DNA from 2 places in the Planococcus sp. PAMC 21323 genome. Region 1 is predicted to be linked to the other one. Evidence: a T-box and tRNA genes for the amino acid it is inferred to sense, from the RefSeq annotation. Region 1 holds a T-box; the other holds one or more tRNA genes.
What was found. The T-box of region 1 lies ahead of alaS (alanine--tRNA ligase). A T-box ahead of a tRNA ligase gene usually reads a tRNA of that ligase, here a tRNA-Ala.
Positions count from the first base shown of each region.

Region 2: it encodes a tRNA-Ala, which carries the amino acid that the T-box ahead of alaS (alanine--tRNA ligase) is inferred to sense. The anticodon was not compared.

Region 1 is NZ_CP009129.1:1,273,193-1,288,689, forward strand. Features, by position in the region: gene PLANO_RS06435 (tetratricopeptide repeat protein) at 1-424, shown strand, start outside; gene recD2 (SF1B family DNA helicase RecD2) at 449-2,866, shown strand; T-box leader at 3,162-3,370, shown strand; gene alaS (alanine--tRNA ligase) at 3,411-6,035, shown strand; gene PLANO_RS06450 (IreB family regulatory phosphoprotein) at 6,125-6,391, shown strand; gene ruvX (Holliday junction resolvase RuvX) at 6,394-6,810, shown strand; gene PLANO_RS06460 (DUF1292 domain-containing protein) at 6,824-7,138, shown strand; gene mltG (endolytic transglycosylase MltG) at 7,264-8,388, shown strand; gene PLANO_RS06470 (O-methyltransferase) at 8,480-9,085, shown strand; gene udk (uridine kinase) at 9,122-9,745, shown strand; gene greA (transcription elongation factor GreA) at 9,822-10,298, shown strand; gene PLANO_RS06485 (DUF1510 family protein) at 10,430-11,104, shown strand; gene mtnN (5'-methylthioadenosine/S-adenosylhomocysteine nucleosidase) at 11,175-11,879, shown strand; gene pssA (CDP-diacylglycerol--serine O-phosphatidyltransferase) at 11,942-12,481, opposite strand; gene PLANO_RS06500 (phosphatidylserine decarboxylase) at 12,576-13,349, shown strand; gene PLANO_RS06505 (YqeG family HAD IIIA-type phosphatase) at 13,388-13,909, shown strand; gene yqeH (ribosome biogenesis GTPase YqeH) at 13,906-15,009, shown strand; gene aroE (shikimate dehydrogenase) at 15,021-15,497, shown strand, end outside.
Region 2 is NZ_CP009129.1:68,878-84,374, reverse strand. Features, by position in the region: gene PLANO_RS00505 (zf-HC2 domain-containing protein) at 209-844, opposite strand; gene sigW (RNA polymerase sigma factor SigW) at 857-1,420, opposite strand; gene rocF (arginase) at 1,679-2,587, opposite strand; gene PLANO_RS00490 (GNAT family N-acetyltransferase) at 2,658-3,221, opposite strand; gene PLANO_RS00485 (LysR family transcriptional regulator) at 3,237-4,118, opposite strand; gene PLANO_RS00480 (citrate synthase/methylcitrate synthase) at 4,223-5,302, shown strand; tRNA gene PLANO_RS00475 (tRNA-Ala) at 5,373-5,445, opposite strand; tRNA gene PLANO_RS00470 (tRNA-Lys) at 5,477-5,549, opposite strand; tRNA gene PLANO_RS00465 (tRNA-Gln) at 5,560-5,634, opposite strand; tRNA gene PLANO_RS00460 (tRNA-Tyr) at 5,654-5,737, opposite strand; tRNA gene PLANO_RS00455 (tRNA-Val) at 5,757-5,832, opposite strand; tRNA gene PLANO_RS00450 (tRNA-Glu) at 5,837-5,911, opposite strand; tRNA gene PLANO_RS00445 (tRNA-Thr) at 5,971-6,043, opposite strand; rRNA gene rrf (5S ribosomal RNA) at 6,086-6,201, opposite strand; rRNA gene PLANO_RS00435 (23S ribosomal RNA) at 6,278-9,211, opposite strand; rRNA gene PLANO_RS00430 (16S ribosomal RNA) at 9,408-10,957, opposite strand; gene PLANO_RS00425 (KinB-signaling pathway activation protein) at 11,399-12,067, opposite strand; gene PLANO_RS00420 (Mrp/NBP35 family ATP-binding protein) at 12,262-13,326, opposite strand; gene PLANO_RS00415 (VOC family protein) at 13,495-13,929, opposite strand; gene PLANO_RS00410 (restriction endonuclease subunit S) at 14,197-15,279, opposite strand; gene PLANO_RS00405 (HsdM family class I SAM-dependent methyltransferase) at 15,260-15,497, opposite strand, start outside.

The DNA.
Region 1 (15,497 bases):
TAATTCAGAGCGCTATTCAGAAGCGATAAAGCTTTACGAAAAAGCGTTACAATATGAAATTGAAGGCGCAGATGCGCATTTCATGATTGGCAAATGTTTTGAAAAAATGGAACAGCCAAAATTAGCATTACCATATCTGCAACGTGCAGTTGAATTGGATGAAACAGATGTTCAAGCACGTTTGAGCTATGGCATTAGCTTAGCTTCTATGGAATTATTTGAACTAGCAGAACCACAATTTTTAGAAGTGATCCAAAGAGATCCGAATCATTCGGATGCACATTATAATTTAGGTGTTCTTTATGCAGTTTCAACAAATCGTAAAGAAGACGCTATGCATCACTTGAAACAAGCTTATACATTAGATGAGCGCAACGAAATGGCACGCTATGCTTACGATATGATCGCAACAACTTTAGAATAGTTCCATGAAAAGGAGACGACAGACATGACCGGACAAATCGATTTATTTCAAGAAGAAAAACAATTTGTATTAGGGCGTCCTGTCGTCTCGATTTTTCATAATCCCCAAAATTTATTCTCCATCGCGAAAGTAAAGATCCAAGAAACCAACACCCCTTATACCGAAAAAGAAATCATTGTATCGGGCTATTTCCCAATGCTGACACTTGAAGAGCAATACCGTTTTACAGGTGTCGTAAAAAATCATCCGCGTTACGGCGTTCAATTTCAAGTGGAAACTTTTACGAAAGAAGTACCTGAAACCGAACAAGGTATCATTCATTATTTATCGAGTGATATGTTTAATGGCATTGGTCGGAAAACAGCGGAAACGATCGTGAAAAAATTAGGCAAAGATGCTATTAAAAAGATTTTAGAAGACCCGGATTCCTTAGATAAAGTTCCGCGTTTGTCCGATGACAAAAAAGACACCATCCGCGCAACGCTTCAAATGAACTTAGGGCTTGAACGTGTGATGATTCAATTAAATGATTGGGGCTTTGGTCCACAAATTGGTATGCGTATTTATCAAGCATATCGAGAAGAAACGATTGATATTTTAACGAAAAACCCCTTTCAATTGATTGAAGAAATTGAAGGAATTGGTTTTCAACGTGCCGATGAACTGGGGATGAAGCTAGGCATTACAGGCAGTCACCCGGATCGAATTAAGGCATCTATTTTACATATCTTGAATCAAGCTTCGCTATCGGATGGACATGTGTATGTCGATGCGAAGACCTTAATTCCTATGGTTAAAGAATTGCTTGAAGCGCGTCAGCAAGCAGAGATTCCGATTGAGGCAATCTCTAAAGCGGCAATCGAGTTAAATGAAGAAGGAAAAGTAGCTGGAGAAGAAACCCGGCTTTATTTGCCATCTCTTTATTACTCAGAAGTCGGTATCGCAACGAAATTAGAGACCTTATTATTAGAACAGGAATCACGCACAAAGTTCCCGAGTTCAGAAGTTCGAAAAGCACTCGGTGAAGCGGAAGAGCGGCTAGGGGTTAATTACGCCGAAACACAAGTGGACGCAATTGAAAGCAGCATCAATTCATCGGTTATGATTTTGACAGGTGGGCCGGGAACAGGGAAAACGACGGTCGTTCGGGGACTGGTAGAAATTTATGCCGAGCTGCACGGGTTGTCACTCGATCCAAAAGAATACGCGAAAAAACAAGAGCCGTTTCCAATCATACTCGCTGCGCCAACAGGACGTGCGGCCAAGCGCTTGAGTGAATCAACTGAGCTACCGGCCATGACGATTCACCGCTTACTCGGCTTTAACGGCCAAGAAAAAGATGAGGAAACAGAGAAGGAAATTGAAGGCAAGTTGATCATTATTGATGAAATGTCAATGGTCGATACGTGGCTTGCCCATCAATTATTAAAAGCAGTGCCAGAAGATGCACAATTGATTTTCGTCGGGGACCAAGATCAATTGCCGCCCGTTGGACCAGGACAAGTATTGCGAGATTTACTCGAATCAAAACGTATTCCAACAGTAGAATTAACCGACATTTACCGACAATCTTCAGGTTCATCGATAATAGAACTCGCGCACCAAATGAAAAATGGGCAATTGCCAGAAGACATTACAGCGAAAACTGCAGACCGTTCTTTTATAAAAGCCGGCGCTGATCAAATTCCTTTAGTTGTTGAAAAAGTTGTGAAAAGCGCTTTATCCAAAGGGCATTCGATTAAAGACATTCAAGTGCTAGCACCCATGTACAAAGGACCTGCTGGAATTGATGCTTTAAACCGCCTGATTCAAGAAATGGTCAACCCAAATCCTGATGGTAAACGAAAAGAGCTAGTGTTCGGGGACATCACCTACCGCATAGGTGATAAAATATTACAACTGGTCAATCAACCTGAAAGCAATGTCTTTAACGGGGATATGGGTGAAGTTGTTGCTATCATGAAAGCGAAAGAAACGGTTGAAAAACAAGATATGTTAGTGGCTTCCTTTGATGGCATCGAAGTTACTTACGAACGAAGTGACTTAAACCAATTAACATTAGCTTACTGTTGTTCAATCCATAAATCGCAAGGCTCGGAGTTTCCAACTGTTATTATGCCGATTGTTCGAGGCTATATGAAAATGTTGCGACGTAATTTGCTTTATACAGGAATTACCCGCAGTAAAGACTTTCTCGTGCTATGCGGGGACCCAGGAGCATTCCGCTATGGTGTTGAACGAACAGATGACACGCAGCGCATGACAACCTTGCAAAGTCGTCTAGCGGTCACGACAGAAGAACCGAAAACTGAACAGCAAACAAAACAACAAGAAGAAACAAAACAAAGCGGCCCAGTCAGCTTAACAACCGAAAACGCCCACGCCATTCACCCAATGATCGGCATGGAAGGCATTACTCCGCAAAAGTTTATGGAAGCTTGAGTAGATTTTTGAAATTTATACAACATACAAAGGAAACCGTAATTTAGAATACGGTTTCCTGTTTTTGATGAAAAATAAATTTCATATAAATACTTATTATGTAAGTTACGAAGTAAAGCAACGGAGACTCCCGCGGGATAGCGAAGTGCCGAAATCCACTCGGACGTTAAGGCCGAGTTAGTTTGGCGCAAGCCCGCAGGAAAGCGAAGTTGGTTTACGCAGTAACACTATCCAATTAAAGTGTCACTATTGACATCACGCAAAGCTTTTTCTATAATTCAAATTAGACTGATAGACAAACACATTGATGGAGACAGTATAAAATCGCATTCGAACAGAAACAGGACCCTAGGCTGAAAGGTCCCGACGACATTCGATTTTAGAAAGCTACTCCGGAGTGCAACTAATCCCTGCCGTTGAACCGCGTTAAGGTGTTCGAGAGACACATTGCCACCAGCTTTGTGTAACTAGGGTGGTACCGCGAATAAAGCCTTCGTCCCTTTTTTGGGATGGGGGCTTTTTATATTTTAGAGGAGGAAAAAAGATGAAAAACTTAAAAGCAGAAGACATTAGACAAATGTATATTGATTTCTTTAAAGAAAAAGGTCACGACCAGGAGCCGAGTGCACCATTAGTCCCTTTTGAAGATCCATCGCTTTTATGGATTAACAGTGGAGTGGCAACATTAAAAAAATATTTTGATGGACGAGTGATTCCAAATAATCCACGTATCGTCAATGCACAAAAATCGATTCGTACGAACGATATCGAAAACGTTGGGAAGACGGCACGCCACCATACATTTTTCGAAATGCTTGGGAACTTCTCGATAGGTGAATACTTTAAAACCGAAGCGATTCACTGGGCTTGGGAATTTTTAACAGACGACAAATGGATTGGTTTCGACGCGGATAAATTATCGGTAACAATTCACCCGGAAGACGAAGAAGCATATGCAATTTGGTTGAATGAAGTAGGTGTTCCAGCTGAACGTATTATTCGTTTAGAAGGAAACTTCTGGGATATTGGAGAAGGTCCAAGTGGTCCAAACTCTGAAATCTTCTACGATCGTGGCGAGAGCTATGGCAACGATATGAACGATCCTGAATTATATCCAGGTGGAGAAAATGAACGTTATTTAGAAATCTGGAATTTGGTCTTTTCACAATTTAACCACAACCCAGATCACACCTATACATTACTTCCAAAGCAAAACATTGATACAGGAATGGGTTTAGAGCGTATGGCTTGTGTCGCTCAAGACGTTCCAACAAACTACGATACAGATTTGTTTATTCCAATTATCAAAAAAACAGAAGAAATTTCTGGTAAGAAATACGGTGAAAATGCTGAAATGGACATGGCGTTTAAAGTAATTGCTGACCATATCCGTACGGTAGCATTTGCGATTGGTGACGGAGCGTTGCCTTCTAACGAAGGTCGCGGATACGTATTGCGCCGTTTATTGCGTCGCGCTGTTCGGTTCGCGAAAAAACTAGGTGTTGAACAACCGTTTATGTACGATTTAGTACCAGTTGTTGGAGACGTGATGAAGAGTTTTTATCCAGAAGTTCACGACAAACAGGACTTTATTATTCGCGTGATGAAATTAGAAGAGCAACGCTTCCATGAAACGCTTCATGATGGATTAACGATTTTATCTTCTGTGATTGAAAAACAAAAAGCAGCTGGCCATAAAGAAATTCCAGGTGAAGATGCTTTCCGTCTTTATGATACGTATGGTTTCCCAGTAGAATTGACTGAGGAGTACGCAGAAGAAGAAGGCATGGCTGTCGATCACAAAGGGTTTGAAGCTGCTATGCAAGAACAGCGTGATCGTGCGCGAAATGCGCGTCAAAACGTTAATTCAATGCAATCACAATCCGAAGTATTAGGGAACATTAAAGAATCCAGCGAATTTATAGGCTATAACCAAACGGTAGCGGACGCTAATGTACGGTTCATTATTAAAGACGGTGAGCTAGTTGATAGTGCGCAAGAAGGCGAAGAAGTGCAAGTTATTTTGGATCAAACACCATTTTATGCAGAAAGCGGCGGTCAAATTGCCGATCGCGGAACTTTGAGCAATGATTCGGTTCAAGCATCTGTATTAAATGTTAAAAAGGCGCCAAATGGACAAAACTTGCATTCTGTACGCATTGAAACAGGAGAACTGACGAAATCAGCAGTGCTTGCGCAAGTAGATGCTTCTGAGCGTCGTCACACGGTGAAAAATCATACAGCAACACATTTATTACACCAAGCGCTAAAAGATGTTTTAGGGACTCATGTCAATCAAGCAGGATCATATGTTGGTCCAGATCGTCTACGTTTTGACTTTTCTCACTTTGGTCAAGTTACAAAAGAAGAACTTGAAACGATTGAACAAATCGTTAACGAAAAAGTATGGGAAGGCATTACTGTTCAAACAGGCTACCATAACTTACAAGAAGCAAAAGAAATGGGCGCAATGGCATTGTTCGGTGAAAAATACGGAGATGTTGTGCGTGTTGTAGAAATTGGTGGTTATTCGCTAGAATTATGCGGCGGTGTCCATGTAATAAATACATCTGAAATCGGCTTATTTAAAATCGTTTCTGAAGGCGGTATTGGTGCAGGTATTCGCAGAATTGAAGCTGTGACAGGAAAAGGCGCATATGAGAACTTAAAAGATAGTGAAAAGGTCTTAGAAAGCGCAGCTGGATTATTAAAGTCATCTCCAAGAGACATCGTACAAAAAGTACAAACTGTTCAAACTGAGATGAAATCATTACAACGTGAAAATGAATCTTTGTTAGCGAAAATCACTAACGCGCAATCAGCAGGTATTTTAGATGCAGCTCAAAAAGTTGGCGATATTACAGTCTTATCAGTCCAAGTAGAAGCTAAGGATAATAACCAATTGCGCCAGACAATGGACGATTTGAAATCGAAAATGGAAAAAGCCGTTATTGTACTTGGTGCTAAAGATGGTGATAAAGTAATGCTTGCAGCTGGAGTTACAAAAGACTTGGCAGGCGGAGATTATCACGCAGGACAGATCGTTAAACACGTAGCAGAACTATGTGGCGGTAAAGGTGGCGGTCGCCCAGATATGGCGATGGCAGGCGCAAAAGATGTAAGTAAATTAGAAGAAGCACTAAAATCGGTTTATAGCTTAGTTAAATAAGTTTAATAAATCCACGCTATCGGTTATAATGAAAAACAGACAGCAGGAGCAATTATTTGTATTTAAAATCCGAAAGCGAGGTGCTTGTCGTGAGTTCATTTGATCGCACAATGAAATTCGATTCGTCTGATGAGTCGATGGAAAAAGAAGTCAAGCAAGTAATGCTTCAGGTACATTCAGCACTTGAAGAAAAAGGCTATAACCCGATCAACCAGATTGTCGGCTATTTATTGTCAGGTGATCCGGCTTATATTCCTCGCCATCAGGATGCGCGTAATATGATTCGCAAACTGGAACGGGATGAAATTCTGGAAGAACTTGTTAAGTTCTATATTAAAAAGAATAACGAGGAATAATGATGCGCATAATAGGACTTGATGTTGGTTCAAAAACAATTGGAGTCGCTATTAGTGACCCGATGGGGTGGACAGCCCAGGGGATTGAAACCATCAAAATCAATGAAGCAATAGAAGAATTCGGAATGGAACGCCTTGGTGAACTGATTAAACAGTATGAAGTGACCGAAGCGGTAGTTGGTTATCCGAAAAACATGAACAATTCAATTGGACCACGGGCTCAAGCGTCCGAAAAGTTTGCAGCTTTGCTTAAAGAAGCGTATAGTATACCGGTGGTGCTTTGGGATGAACGGTTAACGACATCAGCAGCAGAGAAGATGTTGATCTCCGCAGATGTCAGCCGTAAAAATCGTAAAAAAGTGATCGACAAGATGGCAGCAGTAATGATACTGCAAGGTTATCTTGATTTTAAAAAATAATGAGGTGACGTAAATGGAACACGGACAAGAACACATTACGGTCGTTGATGAAAACGGCAACGAGCAATTATTTGAAGTACTATTTACATTTGAGTCAGCAGACTTCGGAAAATCATATGTTTTGTATTTCCCAGTTGGCGCTGAAGAAGATGAAGAAGGCGAAATTGAAATTCATGCATCTTCATTCACTGAAAACCCTGAGTCAGAAGAAGCTACAGTAGGTGGCGGAGAACTTCGCCCAGTAGAAACTGATGAAGAATGGGACATGATTGAAGAAATGCTAAACACGTTCCTTGACGAAGAAGAAGAAGAAAACGAAGAGCTTTAAAATGTAAAGGGCGGAATTGATTGTTGATTCCGCCTTTTTCTTTTGTGCACTTTTCTTGTATACTAATAGAAGTTGTACAAAAATAGTTCAACTTCTGTATAAGAGAAAAGCTAGGGGGAAAACCCGTGGAAAAACAGACAAAAAAAGAGATCATGTTTGATCGCATGAAAGAAAAGAAAAAGGAAGTGAGAGTCGTCCGACGCATCGTATTTATTATTGCGCTAGTCCTATTAATCATTTTAGGAATTGCAGGCTTTCAAACTTATAATTACATCTCCAATGCATTAGAACCAGTTGATCCGGATTCTGAGGAAATTATTACAGTTGAAGTACCAATCGGTTCAAGTTTGGACGGTATCGCGGCATTGCTTGAAGAAAACGGCGTGATTGCAGATGCTAGGATTTATAAATACTATGTGAAGTTTAAAAATGAATCCGAGTTTCAAGCAGGCACGTATGACTTAGTTCAATCGATGACATTGGATGAAATTACAGAGAGTTTAAAAACGGGTAAAGTGTACCACGAACCTCTCTATACCATTAGTGTTCCGGAAGGCTTAACAGTAGAAGAAATTGCGGAAAATGTGATCGCTAAAAATACCGACTTTACAGCGGAAGAATTTTTAGCGAAAATCAATGATCCTGCATATATTGAAGAGCTAATGATCAAGTATCCTGATTTGTTGACAGATGAAATACTTGGAGAAAATATTCGTTATGCACTTGAGGGGTATTTATTTCCTGCAACATATCCTATATACGAAGAAAACCCACCGCTAACTGTACTGATCGAGCAAATGCTTAGTACAACTCAAACAAATGTTATGCAATACCAATCAATTTTAGAAGAAATGGAACGTTCTCCACATTGGTTGTTAACATTTGCTTCTTTATTAGAAGAAGAAGCAACAGCGCAATCAGATCGTCAAACCATTGCAAGCGTCTTCTACAATCGTTTAGAAATCGATATGCCGTTGCAAACAGATCCGACAGTACTTTATGCAATGGGTGAACATAAAGATCGTTTGTTTAATACAGATTACGAATTTGAGCATCCTTACAGCACCTATAAAAACAAGGGGCTGCCACCAGGACCAATCGCAAATGCTGGAGTATCCTCGATTGATGCAGTGCTTGACCCAGCCGAAACCGAATACTTTTATTTCTTAGCCGATAAGGAAGGCAAAAACTATTTTGCTAAAACGTATGAACAACATTTGGTTAACCGAGATGAACATATCGGCAATTAATATCAACGAGAAGGAAGCGTCCTCGCTTTCCTTCTCTTTTTATGATAATATTTGAAGTAATTTTTGCTGAGTCGAAAAGGAGCTTTCTTGTATGGTGAACAATCAATTATCCGCAACGCTACAAGCAATTCAGGACTATGCTGTCGCACATCATGTACCCATAATGGAAAATCAAGGAATTGGAGAACTTGTTGAGTTGTTAAAAGTTCAACAGCCTTTAAATATACTTGAAATTGGTGCAGCAATCGGATTTTCAGCGATTAAAATGATCGAGGCTTTGCCGACTAGTACGGTAGATACAATTGAACGGGATGATTCACGATATCAAAAAGCGATAGAGTTTATCGCTCAATCAGGTTTTGAAGAGCGCATCCGCGTTTTTCACGCAGATGCATTAGAGCTTTCGCTTTCAAAGTTAAAGCCGGAGTATGATGCGATTTTCATTGATGCTGCTAAAGGTCAGTATGAACGCTTTTTTGATAAGTATGAGATCTTGTTAGCTAATGGTGGTATCATTTATTGTGATAATATGGCTATGCACGGACTTTCAGATATACCGCTATCGGAAGTGCCAAGGAGAAAGCGGACGATGATCCGTAATCTGGCGGCTTTTAAAGAACATATGCTAAATCATCCTCATTATGATACGGAATTATTGTCATCGGGTGATGGTATTATGATTTGCAAAAAAAAGTAAACACATTAAAAAGATATTTGCAGGGAGCTAAATAATATGTCTAATAAACGGCCGGTCGTTATTGGGATCGCAGGGGGTTCGGGCTCGGGTAAAACGAGTGTTACGAATTCTATCTATGAAGTGTTTAAAGAAAACTCAGTAGTTGTAATTGAACAAGATTATTATTACAAAGATCAAAGTCACTTGGCTTTTGAAGAGCGTTTAGAGACGAATTATGACCATCCATTAGCATTTGATACAGATTTGCTAATCGAGCATATTAACGAATTACTTGAACGCCGTCCAATTGAAAAGCCTATTTATAATTACGCATTACATACGCGGGCCGAAGAAACCGAGATTATTGAACCAAAAGACGTTATTATTTTAGAAGGTATATTAGTGCTTGAAGATGTACGTCTTCGTGAATTGATGGATATTAAACTATTTGTAGATACAGATGGCGACCTTCGAATCATCCGTCGTTTATTGCGCGATATTAATGAGCGCGGTCGGACAATCGATTCGGTTATTGAACAATATTTGACGGTTGTTCGTCCAATGCACAATCAATTTATCGAACCAACCAAACGATATGCAGATGTAATTATTCCTGAAGGTGGACAAAATGAAGTAGCGATTGATTTAATGGTTACAAAAATTAAAACTATTCTTGAATAGATTGTGAAACTATAATATGATGATACGAGACTGACGGATATAAGTATCCAGGTCAGTAGTTGAAGGAGTGGGAAGAATGGCTAACGATAAACAATTTCCAATGACAGCTGCAGGTAAGCAGAAGTTGGAAGATGAACTAGACTTTTTAAAAACGATTAAACGTAAAGAAGTGGTTGAACGAATTAAGATCGCGCGTGACTTTGGTGATTTGTCTGAGAACGCTGAGTACGACTCTGCAAAAGAAGATCAGGCTTTTGTAGAAGGTCGCATCTCGACACTTGAATCGATGATTCGCAATGCGGTTATCATAAATGAAAATGAATCAAATAAAGATGTCGTTCGTTTAGGAACGACGGTAACATTTATCGAAGTTCCAGATGGCGATCAAGAATCGTATACAATTGTGGGGTCAGCAGAAGCAGATCCTTTAGAAGGTCGTATTTCGAATGATTCTCCAATTGCCAAAAGCATGATCGGCCGCACTATTGGTGAGCACGTTAAAGTGTTAACTCCAGGTGGAGAAATGGAAATCAAAATTCTGGAAATCATGTAATCAAACGGCCATTCTTTAATAAGAATGGCTGTTTCTCTTTACCTAAATTAATTTGAAACGAAATTATAGTTAAAACGTCAAATTTGTCATATGGGTTTAATGGTAAACTATAAAGAAAGGGGGGACATCCAATGACTAACGAAGAAAAGCCGTATCCCTCTCGTTTGAAGAAAAAGAAAAATCGGTCAAACACGATTTTAAATATACTAATCGGTTTGGTATTTGCATTGATCCTTATTATTGGTGTTTCGATGCTATTTAGCGGAGGTAATGAGCAGGCTCAAAAACCGGAAGCTATTATCATGACACCTGAAACCGATGACCAAACGAGTGATTCTGAAGAAACAGATGACGGCAAAAAAGAAACTGATGACCAAGATGAACTAACAGATGAAGAAAAAGAAGCTGCTAAAAAAGCTGAAGAGGAAAAAGAAAAAGAAGAGGCTATTAAAGGTGGGACCATTACACGTGAAGACTCTAGTGACCCAATTGTAGAAGAAACAGTAATCAATACAAGCTGGGAGCCAATCGGCACTGAGCAAAAAGGTGACCATGTTTCTGTCTATCAAAAAAATTCACCAGATTGGAACGAAAAAGTCAAAGCGGTATCTTATGCAACAGGACTAGACGCTAATAATATGTACGTGATGATGATTAAAAACGGCGGTGGTCCGCAAAAATCAATCGCAACTGTGCAATCTAAAGATGAATCAGAGAAATACCGTGTCCACTTAGAATGGATAGACGGCGAAGGCTGGAAACCAGTGAAAATGGACGTCTTAAACACCTTGAAAGGCGCCTACTAATAAGGCGTCTTTTTTACGACTTTAAATCAGAAAAGGTAATAGGAATATTTGAGAGAAGAGGAATGGTCAAATGAAAATCGGTGTAATCGGTGCGATGGAAGAAGAAGTTCAATTATTAAGAAGTAAGCTTGAAAGTGCACGAACAGAAGAAATTGCAAGCTGTGAATTTACATTAGGTACATATGATGGACAAGAAATTGTTTTATTAAAAAGTGGTATTGGTAAAGTGAATGCTGCCATGTCTACAACGATTCTTCTTCAGCAATACCAACCGGATATTGTCATCAATATTGGTTCAGCAGGTGGGTTTGATGAAAGTCTTGAAGTTGGGGCAGTAGTGATTTCAGATGAGGTTCGCCACCATGATGTAGATGTTACCGTGTTTGGTTATGAAATGGGTCAAGTTCCACAAATGCCTGCCGCATTTGTTTCCAATGAAGAATTAATAGAACTTGCGATTAAAGCAGTAAAAGAGATGGGTGAACATGAATATGCAGTAGGCTTGATTGCGACTGGTGATTCGTTCATGAACGACCCAGAACGCGTTGCAAAAGTTCGTGAAAACTTCCCGACAATGAAAGCTGCAGAAATGGAAGCAGCAGCTGTTGCACAAGTGTGTTATCAGTTTGATGTAGCCTTTGTTGTGATTCGCGCGCTATCAGACATCGCTGGAAAAGAATCTTCAGTTTCATTTGATGAATTCTTACCAATGGCTGCGAAGCATTCAACTGAAATCGTCTTTAACGTTATTAGTAAATTAGCTTCACGTATTTAATCTAGTGAATAAAATTGACCAAAATAAAAAAGCTGAGGACGTTAGCTCAACGTCTTCAGCTTTTAAACTTTTTTTAATGTAAACGTACTGACCATTAATGAGGCACAAAGGATAAACAAGAACATATAAACAACTGGTGAGAATATAGAAAGTCCGAAGTATGATAAAGTGACAACGGTTCCTGCAGCTGTAATTGGTAGCCCTGTAAAATATCCAGTGGATTCTGAGATATTGAAACGTGCCAAACGGAAAGCACCGGCAGAAATATAGAACACGGTAAATGCCATACCTGCAACGCCAAAGTCAGATAACACGAGCTGATAGATTAAAATTGCAGGTGCAACGCCAAATGATAGAATATCGCTCATCGAGTCGAGTTGTTTGCCTAGGTCTGATTCTTGGTTGAATTTTCTTGCCACCATACCGTCAAAGCGGTCCAAAAAAGCGGCAATAAATATAAATAGCACACTATAGCTATAAGATCCATTTAAAGTTGCCATAAGTGAAGCTCCGCCAAACAGCATGTTTCCAACTGTAATGGTATTAGCGGTTTGCGACCTTAGCTTTTTTATGGTGTGATCCATTCTCTCTGTAATTAACAATGGAAAACACTCCTTCTTTTTGAAAACTTGTTCACTCTATTATACTGCGAAAGGTAAAAAAATGGTAGACTATTTTAGCAACGGAGGCATCTCTATGAAAAAATACTTGTACCAACGCTCGATAGAACTAACGAACGGCGCTTTTACTTCAACGATAATTCGTCAATTTGCAAAGTCAGCCAAAAGTCGTCGGTTTATACCAGGCTATATAAAGACTTATCAAATCGAAAAACAGGATATAGAACAACCATTAGAAAGTTTCCCGACACTTCATGATTTTTTTATACGTAAACTAACAAAAGATAGTCGTCCAATTTCTGAGAATGCAGTTGTTTCTCCTGTGGATGGAAAAATTGAAATTGCTGGAGATTTGCAAGAAGGCATAGAGTTTCTCGTTAAAGGACAACAGTATTCTTTAATGAATTTGTTAGGAGACCAAGAATTGGCGAAACAATACCAAAATGGCAAATATGTAGTGCTATATTTGTCGCCTGCCGATTACCATCGTATTCACAGCCCAGTAAACGGCAAAGTGATAAAACAATTTATACGCGGGAAAAAGTCATATCCAGTAAACGCAGCTGGTCTACAGTATGGAAAAGCCCCACTTAGCGGTAATTACCGGATGATTACTGAATTAGAAACCGAATTTGGCAACATGCTGGTTGTTAAAGTTGGTGCGATGTTTGTTAATTCTATTATGCTAACGGAATTGGAGAGTGACTGGAAAAAGGGCAGCGAAGTAGGCTATTTTAGTTTTGGGTCTACGGTTGTGTTATTTTTCGAGGAGAATTCTATCAAATTTGTCGAAGATATGTCTAATGGACAACGGATCAGGGTGGGAGAAGCGGTAGGAAATATGGTATAATCAATAGAATTAAGTTCGGGAAACAGGAGTGAGTAGCAGTGTATCAAAAATTTGTACCAAGTGAATATGTAAAAGAAGTATTTGATATCAAACCAGAAACTTTGATTGAAAAGAATATTAAAGGCATCATTACAGATTTGGATAACACCCTTGTCGAATGGGATCGTCCAGATGCAACGCCGAAATTAATAGACTGGTTAAAATCGATGAAAGATGCCGGTATTCAAGTAGTGATCGTTTCTAACAATAACGAATTGCGCGTCAAGTCGTTTGCAGATCCATTAGGAATTCCGTTTATATACCAAGCGCGTAAACCAATGGGGCGTGCTTTCCGAAAAGCGCTACGCATTATGGAAGCAAAAAGCGATCAAGTGGTTGTTATTGGAGATCAAATGCTGACGGATATTTTCGGGGGTAATTTGAACAAAATGCATACCATTCTTGTATTGCCTGTAGCTCAATCGGACGGCTTTTTTACTCGTTTCAATCGAAAAGTCGAACGCAAAATTATGAAGAAATTGAAAGACAAAGGACAATTAATGTGGGAGGAAAAAAATTGAGTGAAATGCCAACTTGCATCGGATGCGGTGTACAGATTCAAACTGAAAATAAAGAAGAGGTAGGATACGCTCCGCCATCTTCATTAGAAAAAGAAGAAATTATTTGTCAGCGTTGTTTCCGTCTAAAAAATTACAATGAACTTCAACCGGTATCATTAACGGATGATGATTTTCTACGGATTTTAAACGGCTTAGGTGAGCGCGATGGTTTAATCGTCAAAATCGTTGATATTTTTGATTTTAACGGCAGCTGGCTTCCGGGTCTTCACCGTTTTGTAGGGAACAATGATATTTTGCTGATTGCCAATAAAGCGGATTTATTGCCCAAGTCAGTTAAACAACATAAATTAATCAACTGGATGAAACAAGAAGCTAAAAAATTAGGGTTAAAACCGATTGACGTATTAACGGTAAGTGCTCACAGAGGAACTGGAGTTCCAGAAGCGATGGAAGCAATTGAAAAATACCGCAAAGGCAAAGATGTTTATGTGGTCGGCTGTACAAATGTTGGGAAATCCACATTTATCAACCGTGTCATTAAACAAGCAACTGGCCAATCAGATGTCATTACAACTTCTCATTTCCCAGGGACAACATTGGATATGATTGAAATCCCATTGGATGATAAGCGCTCGTTGTTTGATACTCCAGGAATCATCAATCATCACCAATTAGCTCATCACTTAAAAACTGCGGATTTGAAGCAAATTATGCCGAAAAAAGAAATTAAACCGCGTGTTTTCCAGTTGAATGCAGAGCAAACTTTATTTGTAGGCGGATTAGCGCGTTTTGACTTTATAAAAGGTGAACGCTCTTCTTTCACTGTTCATATTGCGAATGATTTACCAATTCACCGTACGAAACTGGATAATGCAGATGCTTTATATGCGCAACATTTAGGCGATATGTTAGCACCCCCTTCAGCGGAATACAAAGACGATTTTCCTGAGTTGGTACGTCATGAATTTAGCATTAAAGATGCAAAAACCGACATTGTGTTTTCTGGACTTGGTTGGATTACAATTCAGCACGGCAACGCAATCGTAGCAGCACATGCACCTAAAGGTGTGGAAGTTATTTTACGCCCATCGTTAATCTAGGAGGTTTTCAGATGAAGAAATGGTATGCAGTGATCGGTGATCCAATTTCCCATTCACTATCCCCGTTCATGCACGAAACGTGGTTTGCTGAACATGATATTGATGCAGCATATCTTCCAATCCATGTCGAACCTTCTCAGCTTGAAAAGTCATTTGAAGCGATGAAAACTTTGGGGATTAGTGGATTTAATATCACGCTCCCACATAAGCAATCCATCGTTCCATTACTTGGCAAGTTAGAAGAAAGTGCGATGCAAATGAATACTGTGAATACGGTAAGTTTAGATGGAGCGGATTATGCTGGATCGAATACGGATGGTGATGGCTTTGTTCGGTCATTACTTGTTCATTCAGTCGATAAGGCATCTAAAGTGTTGTTAATTGGAGCAGGTGGAGCGGCAAGAGGCATAGCATTTGCTTTGCAGCGCGCTGGATTTACGGATGTTACAATTACAAACCGGACGTATCGTCGCGCAGAAGAGCTCGCG
Region 2 (15,497 bases), 1.2 Mb from region 1:
AATGAGTAATCACACACGGATCCGAAGCGCAATGCGGCGACTCCTGCGGAAAAACGGAGTGATGAGACCCCGCAGGAGCTTGCGACGAGGAGGCTCAGCGCTTCGTCCGCGGAAAGCGTCCGCATGGAGCGAAGGATCCCGTATAGAGGATAAGATGAATAGTCGTTCGTTAACTAACATAACAATTCTTTTGTCTACCACCTGAGGTTTATTCGTTTGTTTGATTGTCATTTGTTTCAAAAATAGAGGCTGCATCTTTAAATCCTTCTTTAATGGTATACCATAACCATTCAAAAGCTTTATCAATTTCTTCTACTTCTCCGGTAATAACACCGCTCGATGCCATATACTGACCATTAACGATTGTAACATCGCCTTGAAGCTCACCTTCTACTCGTAAATCACCATTACGTACAGTTAAATTGCCTACCACTGTTTCCCCTTCAGGAACAATAACAGTCTGTCCTTCTACAACTAAATTCGGTTGCTTCGTAAATGAAAACTGTTGATCGTCATTAAAGTTTGAAAACAACGCTGTGCTCATTAACAGACAAAACAGCGCGGCAGCAGCAAGCATCGGGTGTCTTCTTAACCAACGCTGAACACCCGCACGCTGTCTTTCTTTCGGTAGGCGGCCCATTGTCTTTTGGACAAAGTCAGAAGGCGCTTGTATATGGGAAGCACTTTGGATAAACGCAACAGTTTTACTTAAAGCCTGGTACTGCTCTCTGCAATCGCTACAGCTTTCCAAATGCTCTTTTAATTGTTTTTCCTCGCTTGGATTAATATCCCCATCAAGGTAATGATTCATTAACTCTAACACGTTTTCCGGACACGTATTCATCGTGCTCGCCTCCTACAAATTGCTCAATTGCTTGCGAAGAGCTTCTCGCCCTCGGTGTATACGCGTCTTTACCGTTCCTAATGGCAAATCCAGAATTTCACTGATTTCCGCAAGTGGCAATTCTTCAATATACTTTAATACAATAGCGGCACGGTACTTATCTGGCAAGCGACTGATTTCGTACTGTACACGCTCTTGAACTTCCATCCTCATTAGCTCTTCTTCTGGAAGTTCGTCATCATTGGCAATTTTCGAATACATATTCAAGCCTTCCGTCCCGCGCACTTCAGCATCTAAATGATAATCCGGCTTTTTCTTGCGGATTCGGTCGATGCATAAATTGGTAGCGATCCGGTACAACCAGGTTGAAAATTTCCGATTCTGATCAAACGTGCGAATATTAACATACGCACGCATAAAAGCTTCTTGAGCAATATCTTCTGCTTCTTGCTTATTGCCAAGCATACGGTAACAAATATGATAAAGCTGGTGCTGGTAAAGCTCCACGATTTCGGCGAATGCGTTCTGATCGCCTTTTATTACTTTCGCTATTCGTTTATTAACTAACGCATCCATGATCTCATTTCCCTCCGCCTATGCGGCTGTACTTTATATACGTATCTCTATTGAAAAAGTTTCACTTATTTTTTCTTATTCTATCGTATCAGACAATACCCAAATAAATCCATCTTATTTTTAAACGATTGTCACTTTAAAAAGTTGCTAGTTTTTGCTATTTTTATTTTGATAACCAAAAACGATGAAAAACAAAAAAGACTGCAGACAACTCAATTGAGTCAATCTACAGTCTAATAGGCTTTCACCTACTTGCTATTACATTAATTTTTCGCCGAACAATGAACCGATCAACGCAACAGCTACATCAGCAGTTTTGTTTTTCTCGTCAAGAATCGGGTTAACTTCTACGAATTCAGCAGAAGTAATAATGTCTGCATCATACAACATTTCCATTGCTAAATGACTTTCGCGGTAGCTAATGCCACCTGGAACTGGTGTGCCGACGCCTGGTGTGTACATTGGATCAATGCCATCAAGATCGAGTGACAAGTGAACCGCATCTGTTTTGCGTTCTTCTTTCAAATAACGGATCGAATCTTCGATGACTGCATGCATACCCATTTTATCAATTTCGTGCATGCTGTAAACGCGGATTCCGTGTTCTTTGATCAATTCACGCTCGCCTGGGTCAACTGAACGTGCTCCAATGATGACGATGTTTTCAGGTTTTACTTTTGGTGAATAGCCGCGAATATTCGTCAACTTTTCATGACCATGTCCAAAGCTTGCTGCAAGCGGCATGCCGTGGATATTGCCTGATGGTGACGTATCGCTTGTGTTCATATCTGCGTGTGCATCATACCAAATAACGCCTAAGTTTTCGTGGCGTTCTGAAATCCCAGCAAGTGTACCGATTGCAATACTGTGATCGCCGCCTAGTACTAACGGGAAATTACCCGCTTCTGCTACGGTAAATACTTTATCGCCAAGTGCTTCTGTTGCTTCAGTAATCGCTTTCAAGTTGCGTAAGTTTGTATCAGTATCTACACTGCCGTCTGTTTGACCAATCTGGATGTCCCCTTCATCTGTAACGCGATGGCCTAACTCTTCGATGCGGTCTACAACACCTGCATAACGGATAGCGCTTGGTCCCATATCAACACCACGACGATTTTGACCGTGATCCATTGGAACTCCGATAATAGAAATATTTAATTTATTCATTATTTTATACCCCCTTAGCAAGATAGACTTATTGTAACCGCTAAGGTCTCTTTGGCTCAACTGCACAATTTTACGTATATTTATTCGCTTTTTTCGTCAAATCTTTTTTCACTTTTGGCCACTCTTTATCAATAATTGAGTAGACAACTGCGTCTCTCGGCTTGCCATTTGAGCGAATTCGCTCGTTTCGCAACACACCTTCTTTAACTGCCCCAATGCGTTCAATCGCCTTCTGCGACCGTATATTTTCAGCATCTGTCTTAAACTGAACACGAATCATGCCCCGTTCTTCAAAGCAATAGCTGAGTAATGCGCGTTTAACTGTTGTGTTAACATGTGTCCGTTGTGCTGACAGTGCATAAAATGTTGCACCCATCTCACAGCTTTTATTGGTTTCATCAATTGCATATATACGTGTAGTTCCGACGATTTCCGACGTTTCAGGATTTTCCACAGCAAAAATAAGTACATTCGACTGGTTCATCCCCGCTTCTAACCACGCCACCATATCTTCAAACACCTCAACTTGATTGAGCATATGCTCAAAAATTTTCGGCGTATACAAAGCCCATAACGCTTCAAAATCATCTCTTTTTAATAACCGCAATCGAACGCCATCTGCTTCTATAATCATGCTGACCTCTCCTTTTTAAGTAAAGTATACTGACTGAATGCGCTCCAAAAAATCTTGTTCTAGCACTCCCATTTGTTTGGCTAAAAAATAAGTAGAGACCGTGGGCAGTGGAAATAAATCGAAATGCGCTTCCATTAAACGGCCTTCCACCAATTCTCGTCGCACCATTGATTTGGGTAAAAATGATGTGCCGAGCCCTTCTTGAATAAAACGTTTTACAATATGCGCTTGTGTGACTTTCATTGTTCGAATACCGGGCATGTGTAAGCGTAACTTCTCTAACAACTCTTCCCAAAAAACAGGATGATGATGCGTAAACAAGATCGAGTTCCGCAAGGTGTCTTCGACTGAAATCGCTGGTCCCGTTTCATCATCATAAGCATCTCTTGGCAAAATAAATAACAAAGGGTCATCATAAACCACAAGTGGTTCAATCGTCCGACCAATAGGTGCTAGAGCAGAAATTCCAGCAGACACTTCTTCTGATTCAACTAAGTCCTCTATAGCTTCTGATTCTTCCACACGGATTATAAACTCGACTTCTGGATGTTGTTCTGTAAAAGACCGCAGTACATAAGGCAAAACCGTTTCGGCCATTAAAGGAGAAATCGCCAATGTCCATTTTTTTCGGTACCCTTGAGCGTAAGCGTGTAATTCTTCCACACTACCATCTAATTGCGCTATTACTTTTTCGGCTTTCTCTTTAAAATGACGCCCTTCTTCTGTTAAAGAAACTCGGTTATGGCTCCGCTTGAATAAAGAAATTCCTAAACTTTCCTCCAATAATCGAATATGAACGGTCACACTAGGCTGCGACATTAACAGACGCTCTGACGTTTTTCTGAAATTCAAGGTTTCTGCCGCATCCACAAAGGTTCTCAACCATTGAACTTCCATAACACCCCTCATTTCGATTAATATTCTTAATTGTCTTAATTATATATCTTTAATTTTTTTTATCAATCTAGAGGAGTAAACTAAAAGAAAAGGAGGCGTTTTACATGTTTCAAAAAGGATTAAAAGGTGTAGTAGCTGTTCAAACTGCGATTGCTTCTGTGGATGGAGATATAGGTGAATTGCGCTATCGTGGCGAACTTGTAAACACAGTTATTCAAGGAAAGTCATTTGAGGAAACTGCTTATTTTCTTTGGTACGGAGTGTCACCTGACACTCGTCAATTGCAACATATCAAACAACAATTGCTTTCCTATCGCAAACTGCCAGAACATCTTGTTCTAATTTCACAGCTTTTACCAAAGGAGATTTCTTTAATGGACGCAATGCGGACCTTAGTATCCGCATATACGCATACCGAATTTCAACAATTGTCTTCTCAACAACAAGCCATTGCATTAACAGCAGCATTGCCAGTAATGACCGCTGCTTTTTACCGCATTCAAAACGGACAACAACCCGTAAAACCACGAGATGATTTAGGTCACACCGCCAATTATCTTTGGATGATCAACGAACAAGAACCTTCTGCTGTACAAACAGAAGCGCTCGAAACTTATTTAAAATTAACAATGGAACACGGCATGAATGCTTCGACTTTTGCAGCACGTGTGACCATTTCAACCGAATCCGATATAGTATCCGCCATCACGTCAGCGCTTGGCACGATGAAAGGTCCACTTCACGGGGGTGCCCCGTCAGGCGTGATTGATTTACTCGACCAAATAAAAACACAAGACCAGATTGCTCCGGTTATTGAAGACAAGTTAAATAGCGGAGAAAAAATTATGGGCTTTGGTCATCGAGTTTACCGTACAGAAGATCCACGGTCTGTAATCTTGCGAGAAAAATGTTTAGAACTTCAAGGAGAAGATCCGTGGCTCGATTTAGCAGTTGCAGCAGAAGCCTATATTGTTAAAAAGCTTAACGAACACAAGCCCGGACGTGCACTGTACACCAATGTAGAGTTTTATGCAGCGGCGATTATGCGATCTATCAAAATGCCGACTCAATTGTTTACACCCACTTTTAGTGTGGCGCGCATCATTGGATGGACAGCGCACACACTCGAACAACAAGAAAATAACGTCATCTTCAGACCACAATCCGAATACATCAAAACCTAAAAAAAACCCGTATCCAAATGAATGGATACGGGTTTTTTACACATGGATAGTACAAATACACATGGAACAATGGAGCCTAGCGGGATCGAACCGCTGACCTCCTGCGTGCAAGGCAGGCGCTCTCCCAGCTGAGCTAAGGCCCCGCGCTGAACAGGCGCAAGGATGTTAAAAGAATGAGCCATGAAGGATTCGAACCTTCGACCCTCTGATTAAAAGTCAGATGCTCTACCAACTGAGCTAATGGCTCATAATAAAAATGGCTGGGGTACCTGGATTCGAACCAGGGCATGACGGGATCAAAACCCGTTGCCTTACCGCTTGGCTATACCCCATTAATTATGATAAGAAAACTGGTGGTGGGGGGCAGATTCGAACTGCCGAACCCGAAGGAGCGGATTTACAGTCCGCCGCGTTTAGCCACTTCGCTACCCCACCGTATAAAGTTATGAAAAAATGGTGGAGGATGACGGGATCGAACCGCCGACCCTCTGCTTGTAAGGCAGATGCTCTCCCAGCTGAGCTAATCCTCCGATATGGTGACCCCTACGGGATTCGAACCCGTGTTACCGCCGTGAAAGGGCGGTGTCTTAACCGCTTGACCAAGGGGCCTTGCCTAATAAAATCGTTTATTTAATTTCCATTTAGAGAAACTCTGTAAAAAAAACAAAAGCTTCCAACCGGATTCGAACCGGTGACCTCTTCCTTACCATGGAAGCACTCTACCTGCTGAGCTATGGAAGCAAGGTAAAAGAATCATTAGGAATAAAAAATAAACATAGAATAGCCCAGCGACGTCCTACTCTCACAGGGGGAAACCCCCAACTACCATCGGCGCAAAAGAGCTTAACTGCCGTGTTCGGGATGGGAACGGGTGTGGCCTCTTTGCCATCATCACTGGACTATTTGGTTGAGTGCTTGTTCACTCAAAACTGGATAAACGACATTGGAACGTGCAAGATTTTCGCCTACAATTTGTTGGTTAAGTCCTCGATCGATTAGTATTCGTCAGCTGCACGTGTCGCCACGCTTCCACCTCGAACCTATCTACCTCATCGTCTTTGAGGGATCTTACTTGCTTGCGCAATGGGAAATCTCATCTTGAGGGGGGCTTCGTGCTTAGATGCTTTCAGCACTTATCCCGGCCACACATAGCTACCCAGCGATGCCCTTGGCAGAACAACTGGTACACCAGCGGTGTGTCCATCCCGGTCCTCTCGTACTAAGGACAGCTCCTCTCAAATTTCCTGCGCCCGCGACGGATAGGGACCGAACTGTCTCACGACGTTCTGAACCCAGCTCGCGTACCGCTTTAATGGGCGAACAGCCCAACCCTTGGGACCGACTACAGCCCCAGGATGCGATGAGCCGACATCGAGGTGCCAAACCTCCCCGTCGATGTGGACTCTTGGGGGAGATAAGCCTGTTATCCCCGGGGTAGCTTTTATCCGTTGAGCGATGGCCCTTCCATGCGGAACCACCGGATCACTAAGCCCGTCTTTCGACCCTGCTCGACATGTACGTCTCGCAGTCAAGCTCCCTTCTGCCTTTACACTCTACGAATGATTTCCAACCATTCTGAGGGAACCTTTGGGCGCCTCCGTTACTCTTTAGGAGGCGACCGCCCCAGTCAAACTGCCCGCCTGACACTGTCTCCCAAGCCGATCAGGCTTGTGGGTTAGAATTTCAATACAACCAGGGTAGTATCCCACTGACGCCTCCTCCGAAGCTGGCGCTCCGGAATCTCAGGCTCCTACCTATCCTGTACAAGTTGCACCAAAATTCAATATCAGGCTACAGTAAAGCTCCACGGGGTCTTTCCGTCCTGTCGCGGGTAACCTGCATCTTCACAGGTACTATAATTTCACCGAGTCTCTCGTTGAGACAGTGCCCAGATCGTTACGCCTTTCGTGCGGGTCGGAACTTACCCGACAAGGAATTTCGCTACCTTAGGACCGTTATAGTTACGGCCGCCGTTTACTGGGGCTTCAATTCGCACCTTCGCTTGCGCTAAGCACTCCTCTTAACCTTCCAGCACCGGGCAGGCGTCAGCCCCTATACGTCACCTTACGGTTTTGCAGAGACCTGTGTTTTTGCTAAACAGTCGCCTGGGCCTATTCACTGCGGCTCTCTCGGGCTATTCACCCTACCAGAGCACCCCTTCTCCCGAAGTTACGGGGTCATTTTGCCGAGTTCCTTAACGAGAGTTCACTCGCTCACCTTAGAATTCTCTTCTCGCCTACCTGTGTCGGTTTGCGGTACGGGCACCTCCCGCCTCGCTAGAGGCTTTTCTTGGCAGTGTGAAATCAGGGACTCTAAGGGTAAACCCTCTTGCCATCACAGCTCAACGTATCAGGAATGGGATTTGCCTCATTCCACGCCTCACTGCTTGGACGTGCACAACCAACGGCACGCTCTCCTTATCCTTCTGCGTCCCCCCATTGCTCAAACGGCGGGGAGGTGGTACAGGAATATCAACCTGTTGTCCATCGTCTACGCCTATCGGCCTCGACTTAGGTCCCGACTAACCCTGAGCGGACGAGCCTTCCTCAGGAAACCTTAGGCATTCGGTGGACGGGATTCTCACCCGTCTTTCGTTACTCATACCGGCATTCTCACTTCTAAGCGCTCCACCAGTCCTTCCGGTCTGACTTCTACGCCCTTAGAACGCTCTCCTACCACGGATCTCTTACGAGATCCATCCACAGCTTCGGTAATCCGTTTAGCCCCGGTACATTTTCGGCGCAGTGTCACTCGACCAGTGAGCTATTACGCACTCTTTAAATGATGGCTGCTTCTAAGCCAACATCCTGGTTGTCTAAGCAACGCCACATCCTTTTCCACTTAACGGATATTTGGGGACCTTAGCTGGTGGTCTGGGCTGTTTCCCTCTTGACTACGGATCTTATCACTCGCAGTCTGACTCCCAAGCATAAATCACTGGCATTCGGAGTTTGTCTGAATTCGGTAACCCGGGATGGGCCCCTAGTCCAAACAGTGCTCTACCTCCAGGATTCTCTATCTTGAGGCTAGCCCTAAAGCTATTTCGGAGAGAACCAGCTATCTCCAGGTTCGATTGGAATTTCTCCGCTACCCACACCTCATCCCCGCACTTTTCAACGTGCGTGGGTTCGGGCCTCCAGTAAGTGTTACCTTACCTTCACCCTGGACATGGGTAGATCACCTGGTTTCGGGTCTACAACTACATACTCTGGCGCCCTATTCAGACTCGCTTTCGCTGCGGCTCCGCCTTCTCAGCTTAACCTTGCATGTAATCGTAACTCGCCGGTTCATTCTACAAAAGGCACGCCATCACCCATTAACGGGCTTTGACTACTTGTAGGCACACGGTTTCAGGATCTATTTCACTCCCCTTCCGGGGTGCTTTTCACCTTTCCCTCACGGTACTGGTTCACTATCGGTCACTAGGAAGTATTTAGCCTTGGGAGATGGTCCTCCCAGATTCCGACGGAATTTCACGTGTTCCGCCGTACTCAGGATCCACTCTGGAGGGGTAGGGTTTTCGGCTACGGGGCTGTTACCCGCTGTGGCGGACCGTTCCAGGTCGCTTCGCCTAATCCTACCTTTTGTAACTCCGTATAGAGTGTCCTACAACCCCAAGAGGCAAGCCTCTTGGTTTGGGCTGATCCCGTTTCGCTCGCCGCTACTCAGGGAATCGCATTTGCTTTCTCTTCCTCCAGGTACTTAGATGTTTCAGTTCCCTGGGTCTGCCTTCTCATGTGCTATAGATTCACACATGGATACTACCCGATTAAAGGTAGTGGGTTCCCCCATTCGGAAATCTCCGGATCATCGCTCACTTACAGCTCCCCGAAGCATATCGGTGTTAGTGCCGTCCTTCTTCGGCTCCTAGTGCCAAGGCATCCACCGTGCGCCCTTTCTAACTTAACCAATGGTTAATTAAAAAGTTGTGACCAATGGTCACGCGTACTTGAATTTCTTGCATTTGTTTCAATGTCGTTTTATCCAGTTTTCAAAGAACAAGTTTGAAAGTCACAAAAAAAGGCGTTGCCGCCTGAAGGTGAACCTTCAAAACTGAACGCAAAACGTCAACCCCGAGAAAACTCGGTTCCGAATTTATCCTTAGAAAGGAGGTGATCCAGCCGCACCTTCCGATACGGCTACCTTGTTACGACTTCACCCCAATCATCTGTCCCACCTTCGGCGGCTGGCTCCACAAGGGTTACCTCACCGACTTCGGGTGTTACAAACTCTCGTGGTGTGACGGGCGGTGTGTACAAGGCCCGGGAACGTATTCACCGTGGCATGCTGATCCACGATTACTAGCGATTCCGGCTTCATGCAGGCGAGTTGCAGCCTACAATCCGAACTGAGAACGGTTTTATGGGATTGGCTCCCCCTCGCGGGTTGGCAACCCTTTGTACCGTCCATTGTAGCACGTGTGTAGCCCAGGTCATAAGGGGCATGATGATTTGACGTCATCCCCACCTTCCTCCGGTTTGTCACCGGCAGTCACCTTAGAGTGCCCAACTGAATGCTGGCAACTAAGATCAAGGGTTGCGCTCGTTGCGGGACTTAACCCAACATCTCACGACACGAGCTGACGACAACCATGCACCACCTGTCACCACTGTCCCCGAAGGGAAAAGTGTATCTCTACACCGGGCAGTGGGATGTCAAGACCTGGTAAGGTTCTTCGCGTTGCTTCGAATTAAACCACATGCTCCACCGCTTGTGCGGGCCCCCGTCAATTCCTTTGAGTTTCAGCCTTGCGGCCGTACTCCCCAGGCGGAGTGCTTAATGCGTTAGCTGCAGCACTAAGGGGCGGAAACCCCCTAACACTTAGCACTCATCGTTTACGGCGTGGACTACCAGGGTATCTAATCCTGTTTGCTCCCCACGCTTTCGCGCCTCAGCGTCAGTTACAGACCAGAAAGTCGCCTTCGCCACTGGTGTTCCTCCACATCTCTACGCATTTCACCGCTACACATGGAATTCCACTTTCCTCTTCTGCACTCAAGTTCTCCAGTTTCCAATGACCCTCCACGGTTGAGCCGTGGGCTTTCACATCAGACTTAAAGAACCGCCTGCGCGCGCTTTACGCCCAATAATTCCGGACAACGCTTGCCACCTACGTATTACCGCGGCTGCTGGCACGTAGTTAGCCGTGGCTTTCTGGTGAGGTACCGTCAAGGTACCAGTAGTTACTTGGTACTTGTTCTTCCCTCACAACAGAGTTTTACGATCCGAAAACCTTCGTCACTCACGCGGCGTTGCTCCGTCAGACTTTCGTCCATTGCGGAAGATTCCCTACTGCTGCCTCCCGTAGGAGTCTGGGCCGTGTCTCAGTCCCAGTGTGGCCGATCACCCTCTCAGGTCGGCTACGCATCGTCGCCTTGGTAGGCCATTACCCCACCAACTAGCTAATGCGCCGCGGGCCCATCCTGCAGTGACAGCCGAAACCGTCTTTCCGTGCAGCCTCAGGAGAGGCCGCAAACTATTCGGTATTAGCACCGGTTTCCCGGAGTTATCCCGATCTGCAGGGCAGGTTGCCCACGTGTTACTCACCCGTCCGCCGCTAAACAATGGGAGCAAGCTCCCAAAGTTCCGCTCGACTTGCATGTATTAGGCACGCCGCCAGCGTTCGTCCTGAGCCAGGATCAAACTCTCCATTATAGAGTAGTGTTGATTGCTCAATACTGCTGGCGTATCGCCGTCCAAAGACGCACGATTCGCTTTGATCTGCGCAATGCTGATCAGTAAGTTTTGCGCGGGCCGTTTTGCGCGACCGTTGCTGTTTGTTGACGTTTTGCTGTTCAGTTTTCAAGGTTCAAGTTGTTAATATTAAGTGCCGCCGTTTTGTTTATGTTGTTCGTCGTTGCTTGGCGACTTTTATTATATTAAAGCATGATTAGACTCCTGTCAACACTTTCGCGAAAGTTTTTCTCGAAACCTGCTTTTTCCTTCTGTACTTCTACTTTTTCAACCCCACCAAAAACCCTCCACCCCTACAGCCACCTGCGCCCCCTTCAGATCAAGCTAACTTTTCAAAGAATAAAAAATCACCTGTCCACTCTGCTGAAACCAGTGGACAAATGATCTTTTCTTAAAAAAACATTATTCTGATTTTGCTTTTCTTGCAGCACGTCGCTCTTCTAGCTTTTGACGATCCACGTCGGACTGTGCGTTATATTTTGGTAATACCAATAGTTGATAAGCGTTTACCGCTAAGAATGGGAACAATAACAACGTAACCCAGCTGTCGATATTTCCTGCTTCTACCATCAAGGCAGGAAGCCACTCAACTGTTGTAATAACAATCATAAAGAACAACGCAGAAATAAAAGTTTCTTTGTTTGTCCATTTCGCTTTAACATAAGCCGTAACGACTCCTGTAACAATCAAAATTGTCAATAATGTTCCATATAACCAAACTTGTTCTGTTGTTTGTGCATTTGGCGCAAAACGGAATAGGATCAAATCTGTTATAACTACGACAATAATTAAAAGCTGTATCCAGTTCCATAAGCGCAATGTGCGGAAAATGTTCATCCCGATTTGATGCACCGTCAAGTAAGCAAAGAAACAAAGCTGACTAATGATACTCATCGTCAACCCGATAATGACGAGCCAAACAAATCCTGCTAAAAACTCTCCCCATTGCCCGTTGCTGAATGGTTCTGCAAATACATCTTCCCAGCGAACGAATAATCCTAGTACCCCTGTTACAATTCCACCTATTAAAAGAGCTTTAAAGAAAAACTTAACCCAGTTTCGTATTGTCAATTGAATGCCTCCGTTATTTAAAGTTCTTTTAAGATTGTACCAACCGGCTATTGAAAAATCCATTCACTGTAACCAATAGACTGTGAACAAATCACGAATATCGAATCCTTTGTTACTGAATCGCCACATCCTATTGTTATCCTTCCAAAATAAAAGTCCGGAAACCAATAGAGGCTTCCGGACTGATCAAGCTTTTATTTTTTATCGGCGAATTGTTTAATGACTTGATTCGCAATGTCTTCGTAAATTTTTCCTGTCGGATGATCTTCCAAGTAGACAGATGGAGCAAAGTCTTCTTCGTTCCAGTCAGGCTGACCCATTGGAATCTGTCCAAGTAGCGGCGTACGTAATTCTTCTGCAAGTTTCGGTCCGCCTCCTTGACCAAAGAGGTATTCTCTCTTGCCCGTCTCTGCGCTTTCGTACCATGACATGTTTTCGATAACACCTAATACTTCGTGATCTGTTTGAATTGCCATCGCTCCAGCACGTGCTGCGACGAATGCTGCAGTCGGGTGCGGCGTCGTGATGACGATTTCTTTAGAAGCCGGAAGCATTTGGTGAATGTCGAGTGCAACATCTCCTGTGCCTGGTGGCAAGTCTAATAGAAGATAATCCAAATCTCCCCATTCTACATCGCGGAAGAATTGATCTAACACTTTACCAAGCATTGGACCACGCCATACAACTGGCATATTATCTTCTACGAAAAAGCCCATCGAGATAACTTTCACACCAAATCGTTCAACTGGAATAATCGTCTGGCCGCGAACAACTGGAGATTTATCGATGCCCATCATGTCCGGCACACTAAAGCCGTAGATATCCGCATCGATCAATCCAACTTTTTTACCGAGACGCGCTAACGCGATCGCCAAGTTGACAGAGACGGTTGATTTACCAACGCCGCCTTTACCACTAGCGATCGAAATAAATTCTACTTTGTTTAATGGAGACAATAAATCTTGCGCTTCTGATTCGGTTGCCGTTCCGCGGAACTTCGCTAACGCTTCAGGTGGCAACTCTTCAAAACGAATACCGACAGAATCCGCTCCCGCTCCTTTTAATAACTCAACTACTTTCATTTGTAGTTGCATTTGTTCTGGTGTGTTTGTTTTGGCAATTGCCAACTTCACACTCACGTGTTTTTTCTCTTCCTTGATCGTTACAGATGTAATGCCCTCTGTTTCAGTCAACGATCTATGTAAAAACGGATCTTCTAACGCTCCGAGTAATTCGCGTACTTGTACTTCAGTTAACATATCGATACACTCCCTATCAATTTTGCTCACCATAAAGTATAGCACAGCAAATCTTATTTTTAATGTATTCGGTCTTATAAGAAAAATGAATAAGCCACTCTTCTCTTCCTGACGCGAAAGATCTAGAGTGGCTTCTTTTTTTAAGCTTAACTTGAGTAGCTACTCCACTTAAGAGTCAATGATCAACATATCTTGGTCATCGTACGTAAATTCTGGTCCCCAAGCCACTTCCCAGTAATAACCGTCCGGGTCTGTGAAATAACCTGAATAACCTCCCCAGAAAACTTCTCGAGGTTCTTTTACAATTTTCCCTCCAGCGTTTCTTGCCAAATCTATGACTTGATCTACTTCTTCTTTAGACTTCGCGTTGTACGCTAATGTAATACCTGCAAACCCCGTGCCAGTCGGCGGATTTTGTTCATCAATGTCTTTCGCTAACTCCTCTAATGGATACAATTCTAATTTTGTTCCAGATGAATTAAAGAAAACAATTGCTGGATCGCTCTCTCTTTCAGCTGTTTGAAAGCCAAGGCCATCCCGATAAAATTTAACCGCTGTTGTCATATCTTTTACACCTAGACAAATCAAGTTGATTCGGTTCATCTTTCCCCCTCCTCTTTTCTTCTACTTTACCCGTCTTGCTTTGCATTTGAACATAAAAAAAGCACCTTCCGAATTTCTTCGGAAAGTGCTTTGTAAACGAAAATCGAAATTAACGTTTTGAGAAATACTCTTATAAAATTTGAGTATACCTCATCCGTTTGCAACCATCTGTATCAGTCACGAAAGATATTATTATATGGATACAGAAGTACAATTCAGGATGAAAATTGATGCAATTTGAACCATTTTGAACCAGACTTACAGATGTTAGTTGAATACACTTATATTTTCCCACGCTTTAATAGTTTGTTTTATCTTGTTACTCATAATATATCTCATATAGTTGGACATAAATTCCCAATCAGGTTCATTATCATCATTGATTGGAAGTAATACCTTCTGCTTTTTCAACCTAGTTGAATTTATAGTAAATGAATAACTATATTTTTTACATACATTTTCTAAGCATCTAATAAAAAATAATAATGCGTATTCCGATAATTCTTCCTTGGGTCTTAAACAATTAACTTTAGTACCAGTATAAAATGGATAGTTTTGCAAAAAAGGTTTAGCAGTTTCATTACCTATTGTAATTACAGGGAAATCTTCATTTAGATATTTTTTAGATTGTGCTTCTAAAAACCCATCAATTCCGTTATTAGTTGTTTTTCTGGTTACGTATGACATTCTCCCCGATTTAACATCTAATTTGTTTGCATCTAAGCTTTTCCCTATTCTATTATCAAAATAATCTTCTACTATAAAATTGCTCCATTTTATACCATCTAGTGATATTTCATTTACACTATCTATCTTTGCTAATTCTTGCCCAAGAAAATTTATTATTTTTTTTCTTACTCTATTTTCTTTTTCTTCTATATAATTCTCCATGTAACCCCAACAGACATCATTACTTTGATCTACAGGCAGTATAATTTTAGTACGTTTCAACCTTGTTAAGGTTGCCCCATTTCCACCCCAGTTGAATTTTTTCATTTGCTTTTTCAACAAAGGAATTATATAGAAAGCATTGTATTTATTTAAACGAGAGTTTCTTAAAACTTGAATATTTTGTCCAGTATAAAATGATTTTTCTTGATAAAAAATAGTTTGAGTATCCAAACCAATAATAATAGCGTTTCCTTTATCTTTTTGAAATCTGTTTCGTTGCCTTTCTCCAATAAATGTTTCTACGCCATTGTTTAAATTAGTTCTAGTGATATATGGTACATTTCCACTTTCTTCTACTAACTTGTTTTTATCTATACCACTCTTAGAAGATTTTATATCGAAAATATTTCCAATTTCAAATTCTCCCCATGTTTCAAACTTATTTATCATCATCGTCATCATCATCTCCTCCAAAAAGATAATCACGACCATGAAGAACCATATCTAACTGAAATGATAGATAGTCAGCAAGTGTTTCTTCAAATTCCTCACTCGTAGGTGGTTCTTCATTAAAGTAATAGAAACTATGTAATAATTCATCTTCAGGTTCGATAATTGTTTCTACACAAAATTCATTTTGCGCTTCTATTTCTCCACTCCATACATTTAGCAATAAA